Regions from separate parts of the Peribacillus sp. P4_B1 genome, predicted to be linked through region 1. Evidence: riboswitches for the same ligand, from Rfam matches in the RefSeq annotation. Region 1 holds a riboswitch; the other holds the start of a gene.

The links. Region 1 has a riboswitch for ZMP and ZTP ahead of AC1DVK_RS03665 (APC family permease). Riboswitches for the same ligand answer to the same signal wherever they lie in the genome.
Region 2: linked by a shared signal. The riboswitch ahead of AC1DVK_RS08565 (phosphoglycerate dehydrogenase) and the one ahead of AC1DVK_RS03665 (APC family permease) in region 1 are both predicted to bind ZMP and ZTP.

What each region holds. Positions count from the first base shown of each region.
Region 1 covers NZ_JBFUHM010000004.1:102,051-113,397, reverse strand. Annotated here, with positions in the region: gene AC1DVK_RS03670 (amino acid permease) at 1-617, shown strand, start outside; ZMP/ZTP riboswitch at 1,250-1,328, shown strand; gene AC1DVK_RS03665 (APC family permease) at 1,381-2,973, shown strand; gene AC1DVK_RS03660 (FAD-binding oxidoreductase) at 3,307-4,656, shown strand; gene AC1DVK_RS03655 (LysR family transcriptional regulator) at 5,385-6,296, shown strand; gene AC1DVK_RS03650 (LLM class flavin-dependent oxidoreductase) at 6,429-7,451, shown strand; gene AC1DVK_RS03645 (LLM class flavin-dependent oxidoreductase) at 7,517-8,851, shown strand; gene AC1DVK_RS03640 (glutaredoxin family protein) at 8,889-9,149, shown strand; gene AC1DVK_RS03635 (GNAT family N-acetyltransferase) at 9,300-9,836, shown strand; gene AC1DVK_RS03630 (amino acid ABC transporter substrate-binding protein) at 9,857-10,681, shown strand; gene AC1DVK_RS03625 (amino acid ABC transporter permease) at 10,714-11,347, shown strand, end outside.
Region 2 covers NZ_JBFUHM010000011.1:25,741-37,087, forward strand. Annotated here, with positions in the region: gene blaOXA (class D beta-lactamase) at 1-246, opposite strand, end outside; gene AC1DVK_RS08530 (alpha/beta hydrolase) at 473-1,120, shown strand; gene AC1DVK_RS08535 (iron chaperone) at 1,256-1,681, shown strand; gene AC1DVK_RS08540 (PTS sugar transporter subunit IIA) at 1,743-2,234, shown strand; gene AC1DVK_RS08545 (VOC family protein) at 2,484-2,900, shown strand; gene AC1DVK_RS08550 (N-acetyltransferase family protein) at 3,249-3,764, opposite strand; partial or broken gene AC1DVK_RS08555 (VOC family protein) at 3,804-4,582, opposite strand; gene AC1DVK_RS08560 (ATP-dependent metallopeptidase FtsH/Yme1/Tma family protein) at 4,772-5,209, shown strand; ZMP/ZTP riboswitch at 5,406-5,484, shown strand; gene AC1DVK_RS08565 (phosphoglycerate dehydrogenase) at 5,627-6,826, shown strand; gene AC1DVK_RS08570 (DUF4405 domain-containing protein) at 7,120-8,022, shown strand; gene AC1DVK_RS08575 (FixH family protein) at 8,480-8,950, opposite strand; gene AC1DVK_RS08580 (PepSY-associated TM helix domain-containing protein) at 8,978-10,345, opposite strand; gene AC1DVK_RS08585 (M4 family metallopeptidase) at 10,848-11,347, shown strand, end outside.

The DNA of each region.
Region 1 (11,347 bases):
CATGGGATAAACTAGATGACATCGGAAGTCCATTCGTTTCAACCTTTGCTAAAATCGGTATCACAGCAGCTGCAGGAATCATTAACTTTGTCGTAATCACTGCGGCAATGTCCGGATGCAACAGTGGGATCTTCAGTGCAGGGCGTATGCTTTACACACTGGCATTGAATGGCCAAGCTCCTAAAATCTTTGCAAAAGTATCTAAAAGTGGAGTGCCGGCATATTGTACGATCGCTGTACTATTAGGATTGGGTATCGGGGTTGTCCTGAATTACCTTGCACCGCCGGAATTATTCCTTTATGTGTACAGTGCGAGTGTTTTACCCGGAATGATTCCATGGTTTGTCATACTTATCAGTGAGCTTAAATTCAGAAAGGTAAATGCTGCTGAAATGGAGAAACATCCGTTCAAAATGCCGTTTGCCCCTTACAGTAATTATGCGACAATTGCCTTTTTACTGATGGTGCTGGTGGGTATGTGGATCAATCCCAGTACAAGGATTTCCTTGGTTGTCGGGATCGTTTTCCTAGCATTGGTAGTAGTAAGTTATTACATGCTGAAAATGGATAAACGAATACCATTGGATGCTAAATCCGATGATGAGATTTCCAGTTAAGAAGTCTCGTGCCATTTCGATAAAAAGATGAGTGATACGAGTTTTTCTATAATAAGGATTTTGGGAGATCATCTTGGTTAATCTACGTTCATGACTCGAGCTTTGCCGAGTGTGTTTCCCCTTAGTATAAATATAATAGACACTAATTAAAGTTGTGCATAAATTGTGGACAAAACAAAGAGAGATAAAGAGAAATCTTCATCCCTCAGGCTTTTTCCCAACTTGTGCATGACTTTTTTTGAGGAAAGAACAGTTATTGTAGAAAAAATTCTCAATAAAGCTATGGAGTATTCAAGTATTTTCTTTGGCAGAAAATGAGATTTTCCTAACTAGGCATGAATTCTATGTAAATGGTTTTGGGATATAATTTGTAAAAAATGAACGGTTCATTTTTGCACATATAGGCTATTTAAGGTTTTTAAGTATAATGTTTAAGGGAAATGATTATAGGTTTTAACATATGTTCTAAAAATCGAATGTTTGTTTTTTTGAGCCTTTATTCGCCTAATTTTTTCAAATTCAAAAGAATATTGATAGGTAATTCCGAAAAATCAATGGTAATATTTAAAAAATATAAATATTTTTTTAGTGTTGTGGAATTTAAAATAATCTTATATACTTAAAAAAACTATTTTCCTATATGTAACTGGCGCAACATGGAGTACCATGGGGGAGCATATAGAGTATAAGCCGCGCGCCTGGGCAAACACTTGATTTATAGATCAAGTGTTTTTTATTTTCCTAGGAAGAGGTGTAGGTAGAGATGAGTAATATGCATAGAAAGATGGGGACCTTTGCTTTAACTATGACAGGTATTGGTTCTATTATCGGCTCAGGTTGGTTGTTCGGAGCGTGGAAAGCTGCCCAGATTGCTGGACCAGCAGCTATTTTTTCTTGGATTATCGGTATGGTGGTAATTTTATTTATTGCATTATCTTACGCAGAGCTTGGGGCAATGTTTCCTGAAGCTGGAGGCATGGTTAAGTATCCTCAATATTCGCATGGCTCTTTTATTGGATTTTTAGCTGCGTGGGCGAACTGGATATCTATCGCTTCGACTATTACCGTTGAGGCCATTGCTTCGGTACAATATATGAGTACGTGGCCTTGGGAATGGGCCAGATGGTCTCATTCTTTAGTTGATAACAATATCTTAACGACCAAAGGATTATTCATAGCTTCTTTACTACTATTGTTCTATTTCTTCGTCAACTATTGGACAGTCAACCTTTTTGCTAAGGCAAATTCATTTATTACCATTTTTAAATTAATTGTTCCAGGTGTAATGGCAGGATCGTTATTTTTTGCTGGATTTCATGGTGAAAACTTTACAAGTTCTCAGGGTATCGCACCATATGGTTGGGCAAGCGTTTTAACAGCAGTAGCTACTTCTGGTATAGTGTTTGCGTTTAACGGATTTCAAAGTCCCGTTAATATGGCAGGTGAAGCGAAGTCACCGAATAAGTCTATACCTATTGCTGTTATTGGCTCTATTCTAATTGCAGGTTTTATATACGTTATGTTACAAGTTGTGTTCATCGGTGTAGTCGATCCGTCAATGATCGTGAACGGATGGAGTCATCTGAATTTTAATTCACCTTTTGCAGATTTGGCAATTGCTCTAAGCCTTAACTGGTTAGCGATTGTATTGTTTGTAGATGCGTTTGTTTCACCGTCTGGTTCAGGTGCCACTTATACAGCTACAACTTCGCGAATGCTTTATGGAATGCAGAAAAATGGATACTTACCGAGGATCTTTGGTACATTACATCCACTTTATGGTGTTCCGCGTGCAGCGATGTTATTAAACTTAGGTGTATGTTTTATCTTTTTATTTTTGTTCCGCGGATGGGGCGTACTTGCAGAAGTGATTTCAGTTGCCACACTTATTTCGTATATCATGGGGCCAGTTGCATTGGCAACATTAAGACGTACCGCTTCACATTTTAACCGTCCATTTCACTTAAAAGGTGCCTCTATTATTGCACCTTGCGGATTTGTTTTTGCATCGCTTACTTTATACTGGGCGCGTTGGCCATTAACAGGAGAAGTCGCTTTCATCATTGCCATTGGACTGCCTATTTACTTTTATTATCAAGCTAAAAATAAATGGAATGGATTCAAAAAACAATTTTTATCAGGTGTTTGGATGCTTCTTTACTTAGGTTGTATGATTTTGATTTCTTATATTGGAAGTGAGAAGTTCGGCGGAAAAAATATTCTTACATTTGGCTGGGATATGGTGGTCATTACATGTCTGGCACTTGGCTTCTTTTGGTGGGGAGTTAAGAGCGGGATTAAAACGGAATACATGGATGAAGCTGAAAAAATCAACAAAGAATTTATCAATAAATAACTTTTTGTGCAGACACAGAAATATGAGTATAAAGAAAACATGGTTATTTTATGACCATGTTTTTTTATTTATTTTAAAATAAGTGCTGGCGATTGTAACGGTATTTTGTTTTAAGGGTTTTTTAGTCTTTGCGATTAATTCACAAGTAAATAGTGAAATCTTGCGAGTTAAGTATGCTCTATCAAATAGAAAACAAAATATCCTACTTTTTAGTGAGGTAAAAGTATGAATTGGATTGATTTTAAATCACTTTCACCTATAGAATGTGTCTTTTCCTAAAGGTTTTCATAGTATATATAACTCTCCACATCATTTGAGAAAGGGGTTAATATTTTGGAAAGAACAAAGCTTACTGGGCGTATCGTTACACCTAATGATGCCGAATACGAGCATGCCAGGATAAATAATAACTTAAGTTCCCCCAAATTTCCAAAGGTCATTGTGTTTTGCCAAAATACCAATGATGTGTTGAATTCACTGAAGTGGGCCCGGGAAAATCATACACCTTTCCGGGTTAGGAGCGGCAGGCATAGTTATGAAAACTTTTCATTAGTGAACGGCGGTCTAATCATTGATATTAGTGAAATGTACAAGATCAAGGTCAATCGTGAAAAAATGATCGCAAAAATTGAAGCCGGAGCTGATTTAGGGCAAGTATATAATAATCTATGGAAGTATGGAACGACGATTCCGGCTGGGACCGAAAGCGGTGTAGGTCTTGTAGGTCTTACGCTTGGCGGTGGTATAGGGATGTTAACGAGGCGCTTTGGACTTACTTGTGACAATCTGGTTGAAATAGAAATGGTAAGGGCGTGTGGAAAGATGGGCGCCAAACTCATTAAAGCAAATAGGAAAATTAATAGTGATTTATTTTGGGCATGCTGCGGGGGTGGAGGAGGAAACTTTGGCATAGTCACTTCTCTTACTTTCAGGGTACACCCTGTATCAAGGGTATCGGTTTTCTCCGTCACATGGGGGTGGAAAGATTTCGAAGCGGTGTTTAATGCCTGGCAGGATTGGGCCCCTCAAGCTGATGAATGTCTTACTTCTGAAATTGAATTCAAGGCAAAGGAAGTAAACCAAATTATCGCTCAAGGTGAATTTGTTGGAACGTCACATAGGTTAAAGCAGCTTCTAAAACCTTTGACGAAAACTGGTTCACCAACAAATGTCATGATAAAGGAAGTCCCTTACATTGAAGCCGTAGGATTCTTTAATGATCCGAGTGGAAATCGGCCGGCCCATCGTAAGAGGTCAGGTTCTTTCATTGAAAAAACTTTTCCTCAGCGAGCAATCTTGACGATGAAGCATTTTCTGGAAAACGCTCCAAATGAAAATGCAGCCATTTGGCATCAATCCCTTGGAGGAGCGGCTGGCCGTGTGGAACCAAAGGAAACGGCATTTTATTATCGGGATGCTTTAATCGCCCAGGAGTATTTGGCTACATGGACTAATCCAGAAGAAGAGCGGCAAAACATTCACTGGATCAAGGAACTTAAGTACGCCTTGTCTCCGTATACTACAGGTGACTATGTGAATTGGCCGGATACCCTCATCAAAGATTGGCCAACTGCGTACTATGGAGAAAATTTCAAACGGCTTCGAGAAGTGAAAACGACCTATGATCCATACAATACGTTTAGATTCCCTCAAAGCATACCGCCATTAAAAAGGTGGGGTTGAATGGAAGCATCAAAATCATTCGATATTAAAAGGCCTATTCCTCAATATGGGTATAGGGCTCTGTTATTTAGGTTTTGTATATATTAATTGAGGTAATCCCAAAAATCATGCTTATGAAAGTAAGGTTTGCGTAAGGGGAACGGTCGCTTTTACCTGATTTAATTGATTGTTATCAATTTAGTTGAGGCATGTAGTTTCTTTCCTTATGTCATTATTGGAATTCCCTACATTAGGTTGACCCTTCTTTTCTTTTATAAGGAGAAAAAATATAACATATACATGATGGTCCATCAATTTCCCAAAAAGTGGACCGCTTGGAAAAGTCCCGAAACGTCCAAAAAAGATTGACGAACAAAGAATAGATAAGGATTCTGTGCATAACTTGTGGACAACAAATGATCAAGTGACCATCCAAATCCGTGAAACTTTAGTTTTTAAAATCGGGCAAAAAGAGAATGGAACTATCAGTTTTATTTACTTAGAATCCTCTACCTGCATAAATAGTATTAGGTTCCTTGAATATCATGTTGTATGAATCGCAATAAATATATCGTGACTTGTTGATTGTTCAGTTAATTAAATTACACCTTTACTTATTGGTTTTATAGGATTAAAATCGGAGAAAGAATTATTATAATAGGATGAGCTGATTGGACAACCAAAAGCTCCTGAACGCGATAAGCGAACAGGAGCTTTTTGCGTTCATTTTGGAAAAAGGAGTTGGGAAGATGAATATTGACCATATTGAAGCTTTTATGTATGTTGTTCACCTTAATAGTTTTCATAAAGCCGCAGAGGCAATGTTTTTATCACAGCCAACGGTTTCGGCAAGAATTAAGACACTTGAGAGTGAACTCGATTCAGTACTATTTGAGAGGCAAGGGAGAGGGATTATTTTAACCGAAAAAGGGAAAGCCTTCATTCCTTTTGCGGATCAAATTATTCGCACCTTTCAACAGGGGAAAAAACAGTTGAAAACAGGAAGCGAACTGGAGGAAATAAAGATAGGGGCTAATATCATTACATCGCAATACTTTATTCCATTTGCTCTTCCTCTATGGAAAATGGAAAACCCCAATTTACGCTTTAAATTTATTTCAGCAACAAATGATGCATTAATGGATAAATTGCTTCAGAAACAGGTTGATATAGCATTTATGAAGGATGTTACACATAGTGGTCTGCAAAATTACAAGACCCTTGATAATTCGATTCGTTTAGTCGTGTATCCAGGACATCCATTTCAACTTCAAACTGAGTTAACAGTGCAGGAATTAGCAATTGAGCCGTTGGTATTTTTTGAGTGCGGTGCGTTTGACTGGAACCATGTTCATAAAATTTTTGAAGTATCTAATGTAGAACCGCACATTGAATTTCAGGTTAATCACCTGGAAGTGGCGAAGTCGCTAATTCTTAGCAGAAGCTGTATCGGATTTTTACCGTACTTATGTATTAAAAAAGAGTTAGAACAGGGAACTTTGATTGAAGTGGATGTGTCACATTTAATCAAGATAAAGCAGCACATCTATCTGACGCATTTAAATCACGGGATGGAATCCCCTTTATTATGGAAAGACATTCTTTTATCAATTCGGAAATTTGAGAAAAACCATCAGCAATTACAGATAGAATCGAATTGATAGATATTTTCTATCAATACAATATTTTTTTCTATCAGTAAAACCATTGCCATTAGCATGTTTTAGGTGATAGGATAGTCAAAATATAATTATTCACATAAGTAAACTATGAATTAAAGCGGAGGAGAGAATATGAGTTATAAACTTGGCATTTTAGACCAGAGCCCGATATTTCCAGGAGCCTCAGCATTTGATGCACTACAGCAAACCATTAAACTGGCTAGACATGCAGAAGAGTGGGGTTATACCCGTTTCTGGGTATCGGAACATCATCATGCCGAACAGCTGGCGGGGTCCTCCCCGGAAGTATTGATCTCTTATTTATTAGCTCAGACAAAATCGATTCGGGTAGGGTCCGGAGGTGTTATGCTTCAGCATTATAGTCCATATAAAGTAGCGGAAAACTTTCACGTGTTATCAAATCTTTCGCCAGGCAGGGTAGACCTTGGCATCGGAAAGGCACCAGGTGGCCTCCCCTTATCAACGAAGGCGCTACAGTTTGGAACTGTGAATGATGGAAAGGATTTCGAAGAGCGGTTATCTTTCCTGCAAGAAATAATTGAAAATTCAGTTAATGAAACTCACCCGCTTGCAGGCATTCAAGCGACACCACTCCCTTCCAAAAAGCCTAAGATGTTTCTGCTTGGTGCAAGTGCTGATAGTGCCAGGCTAGCAGCAGATCTTGGTATAGCTTATGTATTTGCTCGATTTATCAATAGTAATGAGACTGTACTCGAAGATGCTTCACGCATTTACCAAAGTATCTATCCAACTGGAAGCTTTAAGGTATCGGTTTCAGTGATTGCTGCTCCTTCACAACAAGTAGCAGAACAGTTAACAGGTGACCAGAAGATGGTGAAAATTCATCTCAAAAGCGGTCGGTCTGTCACGGTCCAAACACTAGCGCAAGCAGAGTTATTCGGGAAGCAGTCTGGGGAGCCTTACGAAATAGAAGAACAGGATTCCAATATTATTGCTGGAACTCCTTCTTTTGTAAAAGAAGTCTTAGCGAATTTACATGAAAAGTACGGGGTAGATGAGTTTATCCTACATTCGCCGATTTTAAAGGAAGCAGAAAGGTTCCGATCTTTTCGATTGTTGAGTCCACTTCAATTATCCTTATCTGTAGAAAAGAACTTTGTAAGCCAAAAATAAGAAGTCATCTAAGGGAAGTAAATGTCAGCAAAGTTAAAAACCGATTAATTAAAGGAGGAGTATTGATGTCTGAGCAGAGAAAGTTGAAATTTGGAGCGCTTATTCATGGAGTTGGAGGGAGTATATCTGGTTGGAGACATCCAGAGATTCAAGCAGATGCCAGTGTTAGTCTTGAATTTTATAAGGAGCAGGCCCAGAAGGCTGAAGAGGGAAAGTTCGATTTACTTTTCATTGCAGACGGTCTGTTTATCAATGAGAAGTCAATACCGCATTTTTTAAATCGATTTGAACCACTTACCATTTTATCCGCACTTGCTGCATTCACATCAAGAATAGGGCTTGTCGGAACTGTTTCCACATCATACAGTGAGCCATATACTGTAGCTCGGCAATTTGCTTCACTTGATCACATTAGTCAAGGTCGTGGCGGATGGAACCTTGTTACTACACCTCTTGAAAGTACTGCCTTGAACTTTAACAAAACGATTGAAGAACACCCTGATCATGCCAAACGCTATCGGATAGCATCAGAATATATACAAGTTGCGAAAGGACTTTGGGATTCATGGGAGGATGACGCTTTTACTCGGGATAAAGAGTCTGGTACGTTTTTTGATCCTTCTAAAATGCATCAATTAAAACATAAAGGAGAATTTTTCTCCGTGCAAGGACCACTCAACATTGCTAGATCTAAACAGGGGCGACCTGTCGTTTTTCAAGCTGGTTCATCAGAAGCTGGCAAAGATTTTGCGGCTAAAGAAGCGGATGCAATCTTTACAGGTCAACCAACATTGGAAGATGCCAAGATTTTTTATCAAGATGTAAAAAACAGGGCTATTGTATTTGGGAGAAACCCTGATGAAATTGTTATTCTGCCAGGTATCGCGCCAATCATTGGTGCAACGGAAGAAGAGGCAGAGCACAAATATCAAGAACTCGCTAACCTAGTTTCTATAGATAAGGCGCTTGACTATTTGGGTCGATACTTCGATCATCATGATTTTTCTCAATATGAACTGGATGCGCCTTTTCCGAATCTAGGAGACATCGGAAAAAACAGTTTCCGAAGTACGACTGATCGAATTAAACAGGAAGCCAAGGAGAAAAAGTTAACGCTCCGTCAAGTAGCACTTAAGGAGACTACACCTCGGACTTCTTTTATTGGAACTCCAGAGAAAATAGCTGATTTGATTCAGCGATGGTTCGAAGAGAAGGGTGCAGACGGGTTTATTTTTACTTCAAGTGTTCCAAATGCTTTACACGACTTTGTAGACTATGTGGTTCCTATCCTTCAAAACAGGGGCATATATCGTACTGAATATGAAGCTGAAACCTTAAGAGGCAACTTGGGGATTCCATTCCCGGAAAATCGTTATGCGAAAGAAAAGATTAACCAATAATGGAAGTATCTTTTAAAAAATGAAGGAGGAATACGAAATGGGAGAAGCGTTACATGTCGTCGTTTGGTCAAAACAAGGATGTCACTATTGCGAAGAGGTTAAACAATACTTAAAAGAAAAGGACATTGCTTATCAAACAGTGGATGTTACCGATCATGACGAACGGCGAGAGATTTTAGAAATCAAATATGGTGTTCGGTATGTTCCTATTATTGAAATTGGGCGAGGTAACGTATATGAGAGTGTTACGGAAATTGGCATACACTCTCTTGAAAAAGCACTCGAACGCTTACAGTAACAGAATTTAGCGGACTTAAGAAGTTTACATATTCTTAAATGGAAATGAACTTGATGAAATAGAGATAGAACGAGTGTTAAAGCAGAAATTGCTGATTTAAATCCGACTATTATTGTGCGAAAAATATGTTATAGAAACGGGGAGTTAATCATGACACAGCTAATCCGTCTTGCCACTGTAAAGGATGCTCCCGAAGTGCTAAACGTCACACTTCGGGCTTATGAACCAATTAGAGAATTGAATATTAACTTTCTGGCTGCGACAGCTGATTTGCAGCTAGTGACGAATAATATTCGGCGGAATCTCACTTATGTTTTAGAACAGGAGGGCCAAATTGTTTCCACTGTGACAGTTCGTCATCCATGGAATGATCCTGATCATTTCAGTCCGTACCCATTCATTTGGTGGTTTGCAGTCGACCCTCTATACAAACAAAAAGGTTTTGGTTCGACTTTGTTAACCTGGGTGGAAGAAAATGCACTCCGGAAACAGGTGAAAGCGCCGGCTGTCTATTTGGCGACAGCTGATCGTCATCCTTGGCTTGTTTCCATTTATGAAAGAAGAGGCTATGAGATTTTTGCTGAACGAGATCACGATGGAGAAAAAATTGTGTATCTTCGTAAAATTCTCGATGAAACGTTGTATCGCATTATTGAAAATAAAGAACCAACAATTGTTAGTAATTAAAAACGTCGGGGGAATTTGAGATGAAAAAAACGTTATTAATTGTTATGGCACTGTTAATTACTTTTTTGGGAGCTTGCTCTTCGAAAGAAACAACGAGTACAGCCAAATCAAGTTCTGGAGGTTCAAAAGATAAAAAAGTTCAGAAAATCATTGTCGGAACAGGAACGCAATTCCCTAATATTTGCTTTTTAGATAAGAATGGTAAGTTGACAGGGTATGATGTCGAGTTGGTTCGTCAAATCGATGAAAAGCTGCCTGAATATGAATTTGAATTTAAAACGATGGAATTTTCTAATCTTTTATTAAGTTTAGAAACGAACAAAATCGATTTTGTTGCTCACCAAATGGAGGTGAATGATGAACGAGAAGAAAAATTTCTATTTAATAAAGAACCATATAATGTCTTTCCGCTTCAAGTTACAGTTCATCAGGACAACAATGATATTCATTCCATTAAAGATCTAAAAGGAAAAAAAGCGATAGTGAGTGCAACGAGCAATTCTGCTGTTTTTCTTGAAAAGTATAATAAAGAAAATAATGCCGGTATTGAAATTGTTTATTCTGGCCAAGGCGCAGATGATACGAAGAATCAAATCAAAACAGGTCGGGCGGATGCTACCATTACTACACCATTTGCAGTCGACTTCTTAAATAAACAAGCAGATGCACAGCAAAAGGTTGTGGGTGAGCCACTTCTTAATTCAAAAGTATACTTTTTGCTAAGAAAAGACGAAACACCTTTACAGAAGAGAATTGATGAAGCACTTTTGGAGCTGAAAAAAGATGGGGTAGTTAGCGAACTAAGTAAAAAGTGGCTGGGCGCAGATTATTCAGTAGGATTTTAATTAGATATCAGTAAGCGCGGAGGTGCTAAAGCATGGGGAAAGCATTTGATCCTTCATTAATCGTCGATTTCATTCCGACGCTAATATATTATCTTGGAGTAACATTGAAAATTCTGGCAGCATCCGTTTTATTAGGAATGGTCATCGGGATAGCGGCAGCCATCCTGAGATTATTTCGTATCCCTGTCTTGAATCAATTTGTCATATTATATATTTCATTCATTCGGGGAACGCCTATTTTAATACAATTATTTCTAGTTTTTTATGGACTGCCTGCAATCCTTTTATTCATTAATATTGATATTTCAAGAATGGATGCTCTGTATTTTGTCATTATTACTTATGCATTAAGTAATGGGGCGCATTTCGCAGAAATATTTCGAGGAGCGATTAAGGCTGTTGATTATGGGCAAACGGAAGCAGCCTATTCTGTTGGCATGAATAATAGTCAAAGTTTCTTTCGAATTGTGCTTCCTCAGGCCATACGGATTGCTTTTCCGAATATCGCAAACTCTATTATCGGATCCTTGAAGGATACCTCACTTGCCTTTACCATCGGCGTAATGGATTTGATGGGGAGGGGAGAGACATTAATCGCCGCAACTGCACATGCTCTCGAAGTCTATCTCTCATTAGCCGTTATCTATTATGCAGTCGTGCTATTGT
Region 2 (11,347 bases), on a different contig from region 1:
GCCAATTAATGCATTCGCGACTTTAAATGTCGATTCTGGAGTGTAGCGTACGTTACTTCTCTGTTTGTTATAGATATATACTTTATCATTTTTTAAGTTTTGGATGACCGTCGTGCCCTCCACACCAGCGAAAGATTCCCCGATATGCAGTTCTTTCACCTTTTGATTGTTTGCACTTGCATCAATCGTGCTCATAGAACCAGTGACTAGCAGGACAAGAATGAAACATAACGTTTTAATTTTCATTACACACTCTCCTTTAAGGCATGGATTGATCGATCATATGAAATACAGGTCTTCATTTTTTCCATAAAATAGGTTGATAGTTAAAGTATACATATTTCCGGTTAGAAACAAAACCTTATTTGGGGATTCAGTAAATGTACAAAACTAGATAATATCAATCAAGGAGGATTGCAGCGGGTAGCTAATGAATATATATAACAAACGAATTCAATGGGAGGAGTCTATCATGAAGGTTAATCAAAGAAAAATAAATAATAATGAAAAAGAAGTTTCATACACACATATTGAAAATGGAAGTCGGGCCGTTTGTTTTATGTTTTCAGGTGCGGGTTACACGTATGAGAAGCCGTTATTTTATTATTCGACAATGCTCATGCTTCAAAATCAGTTTGATGTCGTGCATATTCATTACTCTTACGACCAGGATATATTCAAGCATCCTTTGGTGGATATCACAAAAGTGATCGTTAATGATATGAATCCCGTCCTTACTGAAATAATTCAAAATAATGAATATCAAGAAACTGTGTTTCTGGGAAAATCACTTGGCACCATTCCGATCATCAACGGAATTATGAAAAGTGAGCGGTTCATGAATTCCAAAATGATTTTGCTTACGCCGCTATTGAAGTTCGATTCTATTGTTGAAGGGCTATTGAGCAGCAATCATTCAGTACATATAGTAATAGGAGAAAAAGATCATCATTATATTCCAGGTAAAATTCAAATGATAGAAAATAAAACGAATATAAGCATGGATCAAGTCCCTAATGCTAATCATTCTTTGGATATTGAACCTTTGCATGCTTCAAGGTCGATTACGATGCTAGAAGATGTAATGAAAAGAATGGAAGAGTTCTTAAAGATAGGATAGAACTAACGAACTTGAGCGGATAGCCAGTTATGTTGAATCTGAATGCATGGTTTTGATCATTCATTAAGCCTGCAATCAACTCACGGGTGCCCGGCCTTTAGCAGGGAGTTCTTTTTTTAAGAGTGAAGGGGGATAATGATAACTAATCATGGATTTATGAAAGGAGAAATCATGGAGGGAACCAATAGATTTAATTCAATTGATGAGTACATTATACAATTTCCCGAAGAAGTTCAGGAGATACTTAAAACGATAAGAACAGTCATAAAGAATGCAGCACCGGATGCAGAAGAAAAGATAAGCTATCAAATGCCTACTTTTGCTTTATACGGAAATCTGGTACATTTCGCTGCCTATAAAAAACATATAGGACTTTATCCAACTTCAAGCGCGATCTCTGCTTTTGAATATGATTTATCTGATTATAAACGTTCAAAAGGGGCCGTTCAGTTTCCACTGAACAAGCCAATTCCTTATGAATTAATAACCGAAATCGTTACATTTAGAGTGGAAGAGAATAAAAAGAAGAAAGCGGAAGGGAAATTGAAAAAGAAAAAATAACAAAAACTATTATCTATGTAACATTGTGAGATTCAAAAAGATAGAGAAGGGTGGAAATAGTATGTTCAAAAAATTATTCGGTAAAAAAGAAAATGTGGAACATCTGCTTGCTCCTATAAATGGACAAGTTATAAATATTGAAAATGTTCCCGATCCAGTGTTTTCCGGGAAGTTAATGGGGGATGGAATAGCGTTTCTTCCTGAGGAGGGGGTGGTTGTATCTCCTATTGATGCAGAAGTGATCCAGGTTTTTCCTACTAAACATGCTTTAGGCCTCCGCACAAAGCATGGCATAGAATTGTTAATTCATATAGGTTTAGATACAGTTAACCTTAAAGGTGAGGGATTTGAAGTCCATGTCGCAGAAGGGAAAAGTGTAAAAGCAGGAGACAAGCTTGTTACATTTGATATCGAATTTCTAAAATCCAAAGTTCCCAGTATCATAACTCCGATTATTATCATGAATGGCGAGCTAGTTGAAAAACTGGAAAAAACAAATATCAGCCAAGCAAATAGTAACGAAACAACGATTATGAGTGTTCATTTGAAGTAAGGTAATAGGTGCCTAATGTAGAATCGTTTTTTTGAGAATGATAAGGCATTAAACCCCGGTTCATTCATTGATTCTACAAGTTTAGCCGGCGGAGTCATTAGCCCCATGGGTGTTTACGGGCGGCGATGGTTCTTGAATTGGTTTTGTTATGCATACATCCATTCTTTTTTTGTTGCGGGCAGGATTATCGGAAAATGGAGCGAATAGTAGGTGAATGAACATAAAATAAATCAAGTGAGGGTGAATTTGATGGGAGTTCAAGCAGAGAAGATCTTTGTAAACTTGCCTGTTAAAGATTTGGATGCCTCAATAGAATTTTTCACAAAGGTGGGCTTTAAGTTTAACGAGCAAATGACCAATGAAAATGCAACATGCATGGTTATCAGTGAGTCTATATATGTCATGTTATTGGTTGAAGATTACTTTAAAACGTTTACCAAGAAGGAAATCCCGGATCCAGCAGCAAGTACTGAAGCCATCGTGGCCCTATCGGTTAAAAGTAAGGAAGATGTGGATGAGGTCGTGAATAGGGCACTCGATGCTGGCGGAAAGCCTTTTAATGAAGCCATCGATCATGGGTTCATGTACGGGTGGAGTTTTCTGGATATCGATGGGCATTCTTGGGAAGTTTTTTACATGGATGAAAGCGGGTTTAATCAAAATTAAATCAAACGCAAGGCACACTCCTCACTTAAGGGCTGTGTCTTTTTTTTGAAGTCAACATGAATGCCTGCTAGAAGTAGGAACCCGTAAGTTGGAGTGTATAACATCACATTTAACAAGTAAGACAAAGCAGGGGAAGGTGAGAAGAACTGAATTTCCCAACAAAAATCGGCACTGATATGAAGGATAACAATATAAAAACCCTTCCCACATAGAAGGGTTTTCCAGTTTATGGACGCAAAACTTTGCACTATTATTCTATCGGTTTAATTCGAGCAGGATGACATAGAAAACTGCTAGAAATAAAAGGACCCTTCGCATCCAGCAGCATTCATCTTAAATGAAGTTTAATCATAACAATACAGGGCTAATGTCTTTCCACTCATAAACCAATATATTTAATTCAGCACCAGACATTTTGATTTTTTCGGTTTTAAGCAATTCAGCACCAAAAGCCTCATAGAAAAATCGAGAGTTATTATCTTCAAGCACCTCAACAAAAATTGTATGGAAGCCCAGTTTTTTAAATATAAAAAATAATTCTTTGATGAGTTTCTTTCCTATCCCCATTCTTTGAAAATCTTCGAGGATATATATCGCAGTTAGATCACCCGAATCTTCAACTTCATTCGTTTCCCTTTTTCCTCCGCTTATAAATCCGACTATTTTTCCCTCATTATTTTCTGCTACATAAACATGGTTTCCATCTTTAGATATATTCTCTATCCATACGTCTTTCCTTTTCCCATAAGACAGTTTATCTAAAAAATCACTTGGCATTATATTTTTATATGTGGTACGCCAGCAATCGACATGGACTATTGCTATACCTTCAGCATCAGCAACGTTTGCCTTTCTTATTAACAAATTGATTTCCCCCTTTACAGGTTAAATGAAAAACGCGGTTCAAATAGGTAAATTCAAATTTTTCACCATTGACGCACTGAATTCAGGAGTATGTTCCATATAAAAAGGATAACCATCACTAAGTATAAATCGTTTCTTAGAGTCATCTAAAAAAGTGTGATCCATTTGTTTTGTCAGTTCATCAATAAACCTTTTATCGGGTGTACCGAACGTCACCGCCATTTTTGGCGGTAAGGCCTTCATGGCAATAGGGATCCAAGGCCTTTGTTTTGAAACCACTATTGCATGTGCTGTCCCGCTAATTACGAAATTAAATATATCTTGATCTTGTTCCGTTTTCATACCAAGGTTACTTTTCAGCCAATCGCGTAAGCTTGGTACCGAATCCACAGGGAAGCCAATCTCTCTTAAATAAAGTGTTCTTAACATTCCGGATGCCTTCAGTTCATCTTCATTTACATAATCATGGGCAATGATTTCGAGAAGGTGGCCATCTCCATCACGAAAATATAGATTTTTTCTTCCGTTCGTTTCGTCGATATACTGACCATGTTCTTGTCTTAGGACCAATAATCCGGATTGTTGGATAAATGATGCCGCTTCATCAAATTGAGAATATGGGACTTGAAATGCAAAGTGTGCTGGAGAAATGGGCTCAAACGCTTCTTAAAACTCAACGTAGTAAAGGGCGTCAGCTGAAACTGAATGAACTCTTTAGATTCTGATAGAATGGGGAGCTGCAGGCGGTTAGCGTAGCATTGCTTTACACCTTCAATAGATACTGTCAGTAATTCTAAATCTGCGAAATGAGTAATCAAAATTATCACCCCTTATCTACTAGTTTGCTATACCTCCTATTTTTTACTAATATTATCCATTTTGCAACTAACCTGCCCGAGTCCAAGAAATCAACAGGGCCTTCTTTTTAAATGAACATGGAATAATTGTTAATGATTACTATTATATGATACTATTGACCTAGTTTGTTTCGTGGGGGAAGGTGTAGGATGAAGCGGATTTTCCGTAATAAAATATTTTATTTACTAATCTTCTTGGTTACCTTGGGGATTGTGTTTATTTTTAATAATGACAATGAACCGACTGAGGAATTAACTGAAGATGAATTTTTCACAACTTTAGAGGATGGCAAAGTAACATATTTGGAGTTGGAGCCCCAAAAAAGAGTTTTTGAAATAAGCGGGCGGCTGAAAGGTTATGAAAAGGATCAATATTTTATCGCCACTGTCCCAAATAGTGAAATTTCGATGAATAGAATGAATGACGCTGCAGAAGAACATGATATAGAAAAAATTGTGGTCATGCCACAAGACACAGAGACAAGCGGATGGGTCAATTTTTTTACAACGTCCATTCCGATCATGATCATTTTCACCCTATTTTCCGTTATTTTACTATTGGTCAAAAGAATGAACCATTCTAAATGATGAAAAAACTTGCTTTTCCAATTGGATGGTTTGAAATGAAAGGGAATACTGGCGTGACATGATTTGGCAAAGGCTATTAAACCTGCTTAAGTTAGCCATTCGCAAGCGGTCATGCTGAGTGTTGACTTCTTCCATATAAAACTTTTAAATTGATATTGAAATTTGCTGAATAATTTGATAGAATAAAATCAATCAAAAGACTATGTGCAACTGGCGAAACACGGATAACCGTGAGGGAACACATAGTGTCGTAGCCGTTCGCCTGGGCAGAGGTAAGGGATTTTATCCCTTGCCTCTTTCTGTTTACTAACAGAGGATAGTGAAGTTTTAAAGAATGCAGATTTTCATGGGCAAAAAATATTGTCAATATTCCGAAATTTGAAAAAAAACTATCATAACCAAAAGGGGACAAACAAGATGAGCACAATTCTTTTAGAAAAAGTGAAAACGATCAAAACATTAAATAATATTGCTGAAAGCGGGCTAAATGTATTCAATAAAGGCGAATTTACGGTCGACAACGACAGTGAAAACCCTGATGCGATCGTTGTACGAAGCTTTAACATGCATACAACGGAATTCGGAGATCAATTAAAAGCAATCGCAAGGGCAGGGGCGGGAGTCAATAATATTCCGGTCGACAAATGTACCGAGCAAGGAATCGTTGTTTTTAATACACCTGGTGCTAACGCTAACGCTGTAAAAGAAATGGTACTGACATCATTAATGGCTTCATCTCGTAACCTTTTTGCCGGTGTGGCATGGACAAAGACATTAGAAGGCGAAGGAGAACAAATTCCGAAGCTTGTAGAAGCAGGAAAGAAACAATTCGTTGGAAAAGAAATCAAGGGAAAAACTCTGGGTGTAATAGGCTTAGGTGCGATCGGTGCGCTTGTGGCGAATGATGCCCTGGATTTAGACATGGATGTAATTGGATTTGACCCGTTCATCTCTGTCGATACAGCTTGGAATTTATCTCGCAATGTACAGCGCGCCATGACGATTGAAGAATTGTTTGCAGAATCTGATTACATTACTGTACATGTTCCATTAACGGATGACACAAGAGGAATGTTTAACCAAGAAACATTTGGCATCATGAAACCAGGCGTTCATATTTTGAACTTCTCACGCGGTGAGCTAGTGAATGAAAATGATATGGAAGCTGCACTTGAAAGCGGGAAAGTTGGCAAGTTCATTACAGACTTCCCGAATGAAAACGTGCTGAAAATGAAAAATGTCGTTCCAATTCCGCATCTTGGTGCCTCTACGCAAGAATCAGAGGAAAACTGTGCCATCATGGCAGCACGTCAGGTGAAAGGATTTTTAGAAACAGGGAACATCAAGAACTCAGTGAATTTCCCAAATACTTCACTTCCTTTTACAGGAAATCGTCGTGTGGCAACATTCCATGAAAACGTTCCGAACATGGTTGGGCAAATCACACTGGCTGTATCAGGCTTTAATTTGAACATCGCTGATATGGTTAACAGAAGCCGTGGGGGATATGCGTATACGATCATCGACATTGACGGTGAAGTAAACGGCGATATCATTCCTAGCTTGGAAGAAAAAATCAAACAAATCGAAGGCATCGTTACAACCCGTATTATTTAATTGGAACAGGAAGAAAGCATGAAGGAACGCCCTGATGCTTTCTTGCCCAAATGATAAATAGCAGTGCAAGCCTCAATTCCTTTAAGGAGTTGAGGCTTTTTAATTTGCATGGGTTTAGCGTTATAAAGGAATTGTTGGTAAGTTCATTGTCTTCAAGATGCAATTCCTCCAGTTAATTCTCCTTAAACTCCCTTAATAAAAAATTAAGAAAAACTATTCATAATAAGTTTCACCAATATGAATAGGGAGTTAGTTAAAAAAATTCAAGGACAAACTACTTAGGAGGATAAGATATGAAAAAGCTGATGTTCGTGAAGCTTGGATTAGATATTTTAATGGCCGTTACGTTCGTATTATTTTTCAATAAACGAGTATTAGGAGGATTAACGTTTCATGAAATTGCCGGGTTAGTAATTGCCGTATTATTTTTCATCCATGTATTGCTCAATTGGCGATGGGTAAAAAAAGTCACGGTTAAATTGTTTGACCTTAATTTACCTATTAAAACAAAATTTGGTTATTTTTTAAACGTAATGTTATTAATTACAATGACCTTTATTATGATCAGTGGTATTTTTATTTCAAGAGTTGTATTCCCAAATATCAACGTTGGTAATGAACAATGGTTTAAAATTTCTCATATATCCATTTCGTTTTTAGTGCTTATTTTAGTTGCAGCTCATATTGGATTACATTGGAAATGGGTAATGAATGTTTTTAAAAATATGATGAAGTTCAGAACCCCCAAACCATTCATAGGGATTTTAGCAAGAGCAGCAACAATTGCTTTATTAGTGTTTGGGGGCTATCAAATGTACTCAACAAATTTCATCATGCAGCTGCAAGGAGTTGCGAACGTGTTTAATTTTTCTTCCTCACAAATGCCAGAAGGCGGCTTCGAAAGGGGAGAAAAACCGAACTTTCAAGGGGATTTCAAAAGGGGAGAAAGACCAAATCCTCCGGAAGGCGGCTTCGAAGCGGGAGAAGGCCAATTTGAAAAACCAATGTCAGAAGGCAGCCTAAGAGGGGAAAAAGGCCAATTCGAGAATTCGAACGCTTTAGGTGTTATCATATCGTATTTTGGCATTATGTCTGTATTTATAATTATCATTTATTATATGGAAAAATTTATAATGAGAAATAAAAGTAAAAAGAAAAAAACTAACTCCAGTAATGGGGATTTAACGAGTGTATAAAAAGTAACTCTATAATGGGGATATTGGTTGAACCAGTATGTTCCCTTGATTTTTTAAATAGGCTTTGGAAAGGTGTATTTTACTTCTTGCTAATCCAGCTAGGTTTAGGGACAAGTGGGATTTTTTCCTTTTTCTCAGGCAGGTTGAAACAAAGCGAAAGGTAATAACCAAGAAAAGCGGTATCCCCCAAAATTCTGACGATGCTGTTGATGGAGTATATTCGATGTTAAAAAGACTCCAACAGGAAGCAATTGCTCGATATTGCCTTCATTCCAAAATCCATTAATCGTAATAGGTATACCATTCTCTCCAATCCATAAAATATTGGTTATTTATTAAAATAACAAAAATAAAAACTAAAATTCTTACCCTATTATTATCATTACTAACAAAAACGGGGTAGCAAATATCCATAGAAAATCCGGTCTTCAAATGAAAACCGGATTTTCGAATAGATTTAATGATGATGTTCATGACTTTCTTCTTGTTTATGCATACCTTTTTGCAAGATTTTTAAATCGCTTTTAGAAAGTTTTCCTACGATAAACTGTTTTTGAGGCATAATTATTGAACCATCGTTACTTGCATGTACTTTTATATAGTATAGACCATCACTATCAAAGTTTTTACTTAAACTATAAGTACCGTTTCCCTCTGCCTCAGCTTGTTCCATACTATATTTGAGAGATCCATCTTGTTTCCATATCTCAAAGTGAACATAATCTGCGCTTCTAACCCTTTTACCACCTTGAGTAAGAACAACCTTTATCGTCTCCTGTTTATTAGCAGTAAAGGATTCTGGTATGATTATTTCTGATTCAAGAGGCGTCTCTTCTTTGTATTGATTAGCGGCATCTTTTTCAAGTGAACATGCACTTAGCAATAGGATGAAAATAAAGATTAAAAAAATACATATATTTTTTTTCACGGCAAAAGCCACCCTTTACATTTCGAATTATGCATTCATAACTTTCTTAACTGCAGATCTTCTTTTAATAATTAACCAGTCAATTAGCCACACAACAATAAGCGACAAACCAACCAAAGGAAACAAAATTCCTAGACCTATTAACAGAATTAGAAAGGATTTCATGTTCTTTATATGAGGAGCTTTTGGTGCACCTAATCCTTTTTTCGGCTTTCGCTTCCACCATAAATAAAAACCACTAACGGCAACAAGAATTATTCCTAAACAAATAAGAAGGCTGATTATTTGATTAATCAAACCAAATTGGGTCCCTTTGTGCAATGTAATTCCCCATGCAACTATTTTTCCTATTAAACCGTAATGATCATAACGATAATCAGCTAGAACTGCACCGGAATATTGGTCGATATGCATAGTTGCTTCATCTTGTGCTTTCGGTGGAAAAGCTGATAATGTATAAACGCCATCTGTTTCATTTGGAATATTTATGCTATAACTTGGATGCATACCCTCACGATTCGCAATTGTAACTACATCATCAATGGACAGTGGGATAAAACCTTGAATACCTGAGATAGGTACATCTAAATTTTCTGCTGCCCAAGGAACATCTGCAATATCTTTTGTTTTAATTGAGGATGTTGGAGCACTTCCTGACCATATAGATGGAGGATACCCAGATCCAGAATTGGTAGCTAACGATTGAAAATTACTTCCCCAAAAACCTGACCAAGGCAATCCTGTCATAATTAAAAATAGCATACCTGTAGTTATCCAAAAGGCAGGTACTGCATGTAAATCTCTTCTGAAAATATTTTTTCCTTTATTTAATCTTGGAAAAAGTACACCAGAAAGACCTTGCTTCTTTTTTGGATACCATAAATAAAGACCGGAGACAATTAACACAACTGCCCAGCACGCAGCTAACTCTACAATTCTATCACCTAAGGTGCCAGCCATTAGTTCACCATGAATTTCTTCAATTTTATCCATAATTCTGTCTTCATCATTCAACTCTCCAATAGATTTACCTGTATAGGGGTCTATAAAAATTGTAAGGGACTCCTTATTAGAAGTAATGCTTACTTCACTTGAACGAGAGGCATTTTCTCCTGGATGATATTTTGTCACCACTGCATTAGGGTAAAGTTTCTTCACTTGCTCAATCTGCCGGGATGCCGGTATTTTATCTTCTTGCGGAGTAACCTCGTTGTAGTCTTGATAAAGTACTTGTTCAATTTGTGGCTTAAATAAATAGATTGAGCCAGTGGCTGCTAGAATAATAAGTAAGGGTGCGAAAATAATTCCAGCATAAAAATGCCATCTCCATACTGTTCTATACAAAGAGGTGTTTGTTTGATTTTGTATAGTAGTTTTTGTTATACCCGCTTCCATATACAGGACCTCCTATTTTTTTGAATAGTATTTTAAATTCACCTATATTGATGATAAATAATATTTGTGAGTAAAATATGAAGTTTGTAAAAAAAGGAAATTTAAATTTGCATAAGTTATTCACCGCGAATTATCATTATTTGATATATTTCCCATTTTACTAAACTCCATTGTTCATTCAACAAGAAAATCAACAACTTCCTATAGCAGAGGCATTTTTAAGAGGAAATGAAAATGAGTTATCAAACCGAAAAATAAGAACAACTGTAACTAAGGAGTGAATTTGCTGAGAAAGAGTTTGCAAATAGAAGAGTGGGAAGGAATGGAGGAAAATGGGGGTAGTCCGGCGAAAGTAATCTATAGAAATGTGTTGAATATAGGAAAAGCATCAAACACTTGTTGAACGGATAAGTACCATGAAGGATGTTGAGGACAGACGCGTTGGCATTATTGTATAACGAAAATGTAATGGATCGAAAAAAAACATGAAGGAGTGTTGAATATGCACAAAAGAGATTGTTCCAAAAAGTGTCAGTGTTTCATCGTACCTAACTATATTCTTGAGAATTTGGCACAAAATGATGTGGAAGAAGCACGGGTCAGTTTAGCGAAAAGCCGTCATATGCGCAGGCGCAGAATCTTGAAGGAATATGATATTGATGGTGTTGTCGCTTTAACTGATGCAGGAGCTGGTCCTCGTGGAGAATCTGCCCGTCATGTTTATGATTGCAAGGGAGGAACGAAACTCCGGGAGAATGAGGCCAGGAAAGAAGGGGATCGATCAAATGCAGACCCAGTAGTTAACGCTGCATATGATTATAGCGGAGTTGTGCGTGACTATTTCAAGGATGTCTTGCATCGTAATTCAATTGATAACAAAGGCCTTGATCTCATTCTGAACGTTCATTATGGGAATAAATTCACGAATGCCTATTGGGACGGGGATGAAATGGTATTTGGTGACGGCGATGGGGTCATCTTTAGCAATTTTGCCAATTCACT